DNA from 2 places in the Caldifermentibacillus hisashii genome. Region 2 is predicted to be linked to the other one. Evidence: predicted binding sites of a transcription regulator. Region 2 holds the regulator's gene; the other holds the start of a gene.
The links. Region 2 encodes LexA, which represses DNA repair genes until DNA is damaged. Its sites were predicted from a motif close to CGAACATATGTTCG; they were not measured.

Region 1 (4,763 bases), 1.4 Mb from region 2:
ATCGTTCAATTCAAGCATTTCTCCGTCAATACGGACGCGGACAAACCCTTCTTTCTTTATGTCTTCAAGAACTTTGGCGTGCGTCCCCTTTCTGCCGGAGACTACCGGAGCTAAGATTTGAATCCGGGTCCGCTCCGGATATTCCAATATACGATCGACCATCTGTTCAACGGTTTGTGAGGTGATTTCAATGCCATGGTTCGGACAAATCGGGTGACCAATACGAGCATATAGTAATCGCAAATAATCATATATTTCCGTAACTGTTCCAACAGTTGAACGGGGATTCCGACTGGTCGTTTTTTGGTCAATAGAAATAGCCGGAGATAATCCTTCAATAGAATCAACATCCGGCTTGTCCATTTGTCCTAAAAACTGCCTGGCGTAAGCAGAAAGGGACTCGACATACCGACGTTGACCTTCTGCATAAATGGTATCAAAAGCCAGCGAAGATTTTCCTGAACCGGATAACCCCGTAAATACTACAAGTTGATTACGGGGAATATCGACATCAATATTTTTTAAGTTATTTGTCCGTGCACCTCTTACTTTAATTTGATCCTTCATTTATCGTCACCTTTCTGCTTTCAACTCTAATACCAAGTCTCTCAATTCAGCAGCGCGTTCAAAGTCAAGTGCTTTGGCTGCTTCTTTCATTTCCACTTCTAATTTTTGAATTAATTTTTCCCGTTCTTTCTTAGATAACTTTCCATATTTATCAGTCGTACTGTATTCTTCCTGTTCTTCAGCGGCAATGGTTGCACGAATAACATCATGAATTTCTTTTTGAATCGTTTTCGGGGTAATGCCATGTTTCCGATTATATTCTTCTTGGATTTGGCGCCGCCGTTTTGTTTCATTGATTGCGAAATCCATTGAACGAGTAATTTGGTCCGCATACATAATGACTTTTCCGTTTGCATTTCTCGCTGCCCGGCCAATCGTTTGGATTAATGAACGTTCTGACCGTAAAAATCCTTCTTTATCTGCATCTAAAATGGCAACAAGGGACACTTCCGGAATATCAAGTCCTTCCCGTAACAAGTTAATCCCGACAATGACATCATATTTGCCCAGTCGCAAATCACGAATAATCTCAATCCGCTCCAATGTTTTTACTTCAGAATGTAAATACTGAACTTTAATCCCGATTTCTTTCAAATAATCGGTTAAATCCTCGGACATTTTTTTCGTTAATGTCGTTACAAGAACCCGCTCATTTTTCCGAATTCGTTCTTGAATTTCTCCGATAAGGTCATCAATTTGTCCTTTGATCGGACGGACCTCTATAATCGGATCCAGTAAGCCGGTCGGACGAATAATTTGTTCAACCACCGTCGGACAATGTTCCAATTCATATGGTCCCGGAGTTGCTGAAACGTAAATAATTTGGTTGATATGTTTTTCAAATTCTTCAAACATAAGCGGTCGGTTATCCAGGGCAGATGGTAAGCGGAAGCCATGTTCAACAAGTACATTTTTTCTTGCTTGGTCTCCGTTATACATACCCCGGATTTGCGGAATCGTTACATGGGATTCATCAACAACGATTAAAAAATCCTCTGGAAAATAATCGAGCAACGTATATGGGGTAGCGCCCGCTTCCCTTAAGGTTAAATGACGGGAATAGTTTTCAATTCCTGAACAAAAACCCATTTCCCGCATCATTTCCAAATCATAATTTGTCCGCTGTTCCAATCTTTGTGCTTCTAAAAGCTTCCCTTGATCCCGGAGTTCCTTTAACCGTTCTTGTAATTCTTGTTCAATATTTTTAATGGCGACTTGCATTTTTTCTTCCCGTGTAACATAGTGGGAAGCCGGATAAATCGCCACATGTTCCCGTTCTCCGATAATCTCGCCCGTCAACGCATCGACTTCCCGAATTCGATCAATTTCATCACCAAAAAATTCAACACGGATACAATGCTCATCTCGTGAAGATGGAAAAATTTCCACAACATCACCGCGAACCCGGAAGGTACCCCGATGGAAGTCAATATCATTTCGGGTATACTGGATATCAACCAATTTCCGAAGCAGTTCATTCCGCTCGATTTCCGTGCCGACCCTTAGTGATAATACAAGTTCTTTATATTCTTCCGGTGAACCTAACCCATAAATGCAGGATACACTGGCTATGATAATGACATCGCGACGTTCAAATAATGCCGATGTCGCTGAGTGTCGCAGCTTATCAATTTCATCATTAATACTTGCATCCTTCTCGATATACGTATCGGTCTGTGGTACATAGGCTTCGGGTTGGTAATAATCATAGTAACTGACAAAATATTCAACGGCATTGTTTGGGAAAAACTCTTTGAATTCGCTGTATAATTGCCCTGCCAATGTCTTGTTATGAGCAATAATTAACGTTGGTTTATTCACTTCTTTTATCACATTAGAAATGGTAAAAGTTTTCCCTGTACCGGTTGCCCCCAGCAATGTTTGATGTTTCTTGCCGTTTTTTAAGCCCGCAACCAGCTCTTTTATCGCTTGCGGTTGATCCCCTTGAGGTTGATATTTTGACACTAACTGAAATTGATCCTTTGTTTTTTCCATCTAAATCACCCCATTATTTTTTGGGTCCGTACATTCATCATTCACAGAATCTATTTTACCAAAAGCATAACAGAAAAGCCACTATTTTGCGAACGAATATTCGTTTAATTTTTATAGGTTAGGCGAATGTATAAATTTCCAACGAGGATGCCCATTCCGCGGATTTAAGGACGCCTCAAGAAAAACTTCAAATGATACAGTCCCAGCTGTAAATTTAATTAACCACAATATTAACGTTATACACAATTTTTACACTGTTTATCCACAGGGTATGAAGAACTTATCCTCATTCCCCGATGAAAAAAAAACCGCCTAACAAATTGTGATAAGCGATTTTATACCTCATTCATCCTTTTTTCTTTTAAAATTTTTTACCATGCGTTTTGAATACCAAAATCCTATCGTCAACGAAATACCGTCAATAATAATCAACGGCCATGAATGAGTATAACCTTTATATGCGGACACAGAAATCAGAGCCAATGTTAACAGCAATCCGACGATATGATTATAAGTTACTCGTGAAAATAAGATGACCAACAAACACGGAAAGATTAATCCGGCAATTAATTTTCCAAGCATACCCTCACTCCAAAATATATAATCAGTTTAGGAGTCAGTCCGAAGAAGTTTATTCCACGTACCTTTATTCCAATTTTTCCAATCTTATGAGTACCAACTGCATAATGATCGGCTTTTATATTTTCGTCGGAACCACTCCCAGTCCCTGCTTTTGCTTTATAAAATACAATTTATATTTTATCATATTTTGCCGGATTCGTATGTTTAAACGCTTGTGGATAACTTTTCCACATCTTCCGAGTAGTTTTTCTAAAGTTAACTTCTGACTTGTGTACATTTTCCAACTACCGTGAACAATTTTGTTAGTTATGTGGATAAGTTGTGATTTTTCTGTGCTTAACTGCAGTTATTATGTGGATAATTTTTGATTAGTTGTGGATATAAAGGGTTCCTCTGTGGATAACTTTCCGTTCTTGTTACTTGCATAAAATGGACATGATAATCTTTTTCCTTATTCTCCTGGAAAGAAGGTTTAATTATTTACGATTAACAACAAAATTATGACCAATCTTAGAAACTTTTTATAAAAGGATTGTTTGACTATAGAAAAATCGGTATATTAATGTTGCTTGTGATTTTGATCACAATACATTAAAAAAGTTAGGAGTTTTTCTATGTCTACAAGTGCATTAAGTACAGCCATTGATACATCTGTAAAAAAAGCCGATATGCTGAAAAATGACCCAAAGAAATTTTGGACAAAGGCGATGCTTGCAGGAGTTTATATTTCGTTTGCGGTTGTTTTTGCCTTTCGAATTGGAGACGCATTCAGGGCAACCGGATCACCGGCCACATCCTTAATCGGCGGGATGACCTTCTCACTAGCGTTAGTTTTAATTGTGATTGGTGGCGGTGAGCTGTTTACCGGGAATACGATGTACATGACAATGGGCAGTCTGGATCAAAAGACTTCCTTGAAAGAAACCCTGTATGTTTGGGGTGTTACCTATCTTGGAAATTTAATCGGCGTCTTGTTTTTTACTTTTTTATTTGTTCAGACGGGTTTATTTAAAGATATTCCAGCTGACCACTATTTATTTAGTGCGGTGACAGGCAAGATTGGATTAACGACAGGGGAAATGTTTTTTCGCGGTATTCTATGTAACTGGCTTGTTTGTCTGGCCATTTGGCTCCCGTTGCAAACCGACAATTTTGCAGCAAAGGTTATGTTGATCATGATGACGGTCACTTCTTTCTTTGTTTCCGGTTATGAGCATAGTATTGCCAACATGGCGTTATTTTCTATTTCTTTATCAGTCCCTCACCCGGATACTATTACCTTGACAGGAGCGGCTTTTAATTTGCTCATTGTTTCACTTGGAAACATTGTTGGTGGTGGGTTATTTGTTGGAGCAACAAATTGGTATGTAAATAGGCAAGGAATTAAAAAAGAAGTGCCAATATATGCAGGAGATGAAAAGCAGAAAATTATTGCTAAATAAAGATTCGTTTGGTGATCATTTTCCTTTTATTTTTTCCCTTTAAAAACCACCCTATTGCTTTTGTTCATTTGGGTGGTTTTTATGGATATAAAATTATTTTACCTTTATCGCATTGCCAATATGATACCAATGTATACAGTCGACATTTTTTTACGGTATTTGAGTTGGTGTGGCGTA
Region 2 (4,763 bases):
TCCCTACCTTTATTTCCTATAGGAACTGTGATGGAACTGACGGAACTTACAGCGAGACAAATTCGGTACTACGAAGAACATCAATTGGTGGTTCCGGCACGGACAAAAGGGAACCAGCGAATGTTTTCTTTGAATGATATCGATAAGCTCTTGGAAATTAAAGACCTTTTAGATCAAGGCGTTAATATCGCAGGGATTAAACAAATCTTTGCGATGAAGGAACTGGAAAAGTTAGAAAAGCAAAACCGAAAAAAGGAAAGAGACCAAGAAATTTCGGAAAAAGAACTAAGAAAGATCTTAAGGAATGAGTTACTTACCAACAGTCGAATCAATCGTTCTGATTTACGGCAAGGGGACATGTATCGTTTCTTTCACTAGGAGCATACAAAAAAAGAACCACATTCGTATTAATGAGGTTATCACAATCAATAGAGTTAAAGATTATTAAAGAAAATGATGGAGGAAAAAGACAATGGGAAAAAAATATAATCGCGATGATATTATTCGGATGGCAAAAGAAGAAAACGTGGCTTTCATACGTTTGCAATTCACAGACATTTTAGGAACGGTTAAAAACGTAGAAATTCCATTGAGCCAACTTGAAAAAGCACTGGATAATAAAATCATGTTCGACGGTTCATCGATTGAAGGATTTGTCCGTATTGAAGAAAGTGATATGTACTTATATCCGGACTTAGATACTTGGGTGGTCTTTCCGTGGACGGCCGGTCGTGGTAAAGTGGCTCGGATGATTTGTGATATTTACAATCCGGATGGTACACCATTTATGGGAGATCCGCGTAACAATTTAAAACGAATTGTTGAAGAAATGAAAGAACTCGGTTTTACACAATTTAATTTAGGTCCTGAGCCTGAATTTTTCTTGTTTAAATTGGATGCTAACGGAGAACCGACAATGGAATTAAACGATCATGGCGGTTATTTTGATTTGGCACCGACTGATTTAGGTGAAAACTGTCGAAAAGACATTGTCGTTGAACTGGAAGATATGGGTTTTGAAATTGAAGCATCCCATCACGAAGTAGCACCCGGTCAACACGAAATTGATTTCAAATACGAAGATGTTGTTACTGCCTGTGATGAAATCCAAACTTTTAAACTGGTTGTAAAAACAATTGCACGTAAACATGGTCTTCACGCAACATTTATGCCAAAACCGCTTTTTGGAATTAACGGTTCCGGAATGCACTGTAATATTTCTTTGTTTAAAGAGGGTGCCAATGCATTTTATGATCCAACAGGTGAATTGGAATTAAGTGAAACAGCCTATCAATTTATGGCTGGAGTTTTGAAACATGCGCCAAACTTTACGGCTGTTACAAATCCAACAGTTAACTCATACAAACGGTTAGTACCGGGATATGAAGCACCGGTTTATGTTGCATGGTCGGCACGAAACCGTAGTCCATTGGTTCGGGTTCCTGCTTCAAGAGGGATGAGTACCCGTATTGAATTGCGTAGCGTAGACCCGTCTGCTAATCCGTATTTAGCTATGGCGGTTATATTGAAAGCTGGATTAGATGGTATCAAGAACAAACTAACACCTCCAAGTCCGGTAGATCGAAATATTTACGTCATGACAAAAGAAGAACGTGAGGCAGAAGGAATTAATGATCTTCCCGGAACATTGCAATCAGCTTTAGAGAAATTGCAAGAAGATGATATCATTATGTCAGCTTTAGGAGAACATATTTTAACAAACTTTATCGAAGCGAAAGAAATTGAATGGGATATGTTCCGTACGCAAGTGACACCTTGGGAGAGAGAACAATATTTGAAATTATATTAATTTTTAAGGGTGCTTCCTTTTTGGGAGGCACCCTTTCATATAGTATAAGAAAGTATAAAAATACAAGCAATTAACTTGGGATTAGTTTTATTGTCTAGCTACGAGCGCCAGCGACTGAGAAACTAACTCCCCTTTAATGTGCTCCTGCGCCATAGCCTATTCGAGGAAGCGGATGTTCAGCTCGTCGCAAAGCTTCATGAAGTATATCAAGGAAGATTACTCATGAAGTTCACTCTAGGAGTAGCTTCACTACGATAAGTCAACATCGGCTCGTCCCTCACCGTGTTTCCTTTTCCTTAGAAAAAGCTACTCGCTTTTTCTTCGTGCGATGCTTATTCAAGGAAGATTATTCAAAGTCCTCGAAAAAGCTAATCGCTTTTTCTTCGTGCGATGCCTATTCGAGGAAGCAAATCTGTTCTCATTGCGGGGCGCTCCAGTTTGTACGTCGCTAAGCGGGCGCTCTGCGCTTTTCTTATGATTATAAAAGTTTAATATATTTGTCGATAGACGCCGATTACTTTTCCAAGTATCGAAACATTCGGAACAATAATTGGGTTCATTGTTGCGTTTTCCGGTTGTAGTCGGATATAGTTTTTCTCTTTATAAAAACGTTTTACAGTTGCTTCATTGTCCTCAGTTAAAGCGACAACGATATCACCGTTTTCTGCGGTACTTTGTTGTCGGACAATTACATAGTCTCCATCTAAAATACCTGCCTCAATCATACTTTCTCCCATAATTTCCAACATGAAAACAGGATCTCCACTGGGAGCAATTTTTTCCGGCAGAGGAAAATAGTCTTCAATATTTTCAATAGCGGTAATAGGCATTCCGGCGGTTACTTTACCGACAATTGGCACTTTCCGCACAGGAACATCAGGTTCATTCAACCCTTTATTGTCGAGAATTTCTATCGCTCTCGGTTTAGTAGGGTCGCGGCGGATTAGTCCTTTGCTCTCAAGTCTGGCTAAATGACCGTGTACCGTTGAACTGGAGGATAGACCAACCGCTTCACCAATTTCACGAACCGATGGTGGATACCCTTTTTCTCTTACTTCTTTTTTAATAAAATCTAAAATTTCCTGTTGACGTTTGGATAATTTAGTCATATTCAACACCCCTTAGCATATTTTTCTATAGTATATCATAACTGACATTATTTTGACAAACATAAGTTCGAAATTTTTCTTGACTCAAATATACGTTCGTTTTATAATAAGGTTACGAACTAATATTCGTTAACGGGGTGATCGAATGTTATTGCAAAAATTGTGGAAAAATTATTCTTATGTGATTCTATTATTACTCATTTCATTTATTTGTGGACTCATTTATGTACATATATTATCATCCTCAAGCGATGAAACGGAAAAAATAGAGGATCATAAAGATTTAGAACAATATACGGTTGAAATGACAAGTATGAATGAATAATATATACTATAATACAAACAATGTTTTAGAAGGTGTTGTTTTGAAAGCGATCATCTATTGTCGGGTAAGTACGGAAAAAGAGTCACAAGAAACATCATTGGCCAGACAGGAAGAAGAACTTAAAGCTCTTTCAGAAAGGTATCAATTTCAAGTCGTTGATACAATTTGTGAGCAAGCAAGCGGGTATGATCTTGACAGACCTGGTATCCTTGAAATATTGGAGAAAATTAAAGAACACCAAATCCAAGCACTTTTAATTCAAGATGAAACGAGACTTGCCAGAGGGAATGCAAAAATCGCCCTTCTTCACGTATTGTTTAAACTGGGAGTAAAAATTTATACAATCTCTCATCAAGGTGAATTACAAATTTCCGAAGCGGATTCAATGGTATTAAAAATTATAAGTCTTGTGGAAGAATACCAAAGAAAGTTACATAACAGTAAAATCAAGCGCGGGATGGAACGTGCTGTTCGGGCCGGATACAGACCGGAGCAGAATTTATCAAATCGTGGTGAAAATGCCGGCCGTGATAGAAAAGAAGTTCCATTGGAAGAAATTATTCGATTACGAAACATGGGACTGACTTTTTCAGATATAGCCGCAACGTTAAGGGGATTCGGATATTCAGTATCCAAGGCAACCGTACATAGACGTTTTCAAGAATATTGTCAAGAAATGCAAGTCAATAACAAAGATAACCATGTTAATTATAAATAAAGGAGTTTTCATATGCTTTCAAAAGAAAAACTGGCCAGAATTAATGAATTGGCAGCAAAGAAGAAAAGGGAAGGGTTGACAGTGGAAGAAGCAAAAGAACAGTCAAAATTGAGAAGTGAATATTTGCAATCCTTCCGAAATTCATTTAAAAAAACAATTGAAAATGTAACAGTCATTGATCCGAATGGAAATGATGTTACACCTGAAAAATTGAAGCAACTTAAGAAACGAAAAAGATACCATTAATCATTTAAAAATGAGTGTTTGACCAAAGACTACAAGAATTCGACAAATATAGAAGAAATTTTTCTCAATAAAGCGACATTTTTTTTGTCTCCCGCCTATTAAAATATATATAAAAGATTTGTCCAATTATACGAAAAAGGGGCGGGAGATTATGAGAAAATACGATATGTATATCATTAAGGAATTATTTGCAAATTTTTACTATGGTAGAGAGTATTTCTTTTATCATTTATTTAAGGAATATGAAACAGCAAATAATAAAACGAAAAAGATCCTTTCAAAACAAATTGACTATATTTCTTCGTCGATACCGGCAATCCAAATTTATAAACAACTAATCGAACAATTACAAGGAAGAAAAGATTTCATTATGAATAATGGGATGTTTCTCGTAGAAAACAGTCGAGGTTCAGTTAATTTTAAAATATATCCAAAAAAATGTGTTATGCAATCGACCGGGACAATGGATATCGATATGATATTTATGGAAGCGTTAAGAAAGACTGAATTCAATTTTCTAGTTGTTGATTTGGATAATGGACGTTTTGGTTGGAT

Region 1: the regulator LexA is predicted to act here: its motif matches at 2,652-2,665, upstream of uvrB (excinuclease ABC subunit UvrB).

The regions. Positions count from the first base shown of each region.
Region 1 is NZ_CP155467.1:3,219,190-3,223,952, forward strand. It holds gene uvrA (excinuclease ABC subunit UvrA) at 1-567, opposite strand, end outside; gene uvrB (excinuclease ABC subunit UvrB) at 574-2,562, opposite strand; gene NSQ14_RS15685 (CsbA family protein) at 2,905-3,144, opposite strand; gene NSQ14_RS15690 (formate/nitrite transporter family protein) at 3,759-4,586, shown strand.
Region 2 is NZ_CP155467.1:1,809,876-1,814,638, forward strand. It holds gene NSQ14_RS08555 (MerR family transcriptional regulator) at 1-378, shown strand, start outside; gene glnA (type I glutamate--ammonia ligase) at 473-1,810, shown strand; gene lexA (transcriptional repressor LexA) at 2,299-2,919, opposite strand; gene NSQ14_RS08570 (hypothetical protein) at 3,065-3,244, shown strand; gene NSQ14_RS08575 (YneB family resolvase-like protein) at 3,285-3,962, shown strand; gene NSQ14_RS08580 (DUF896 domain-containing protein) at 3,975-4,208, shown strand; gene sirA (sporulation inhibitor of replication protein SirA) at 4,360-4,763, shown strand, end outside.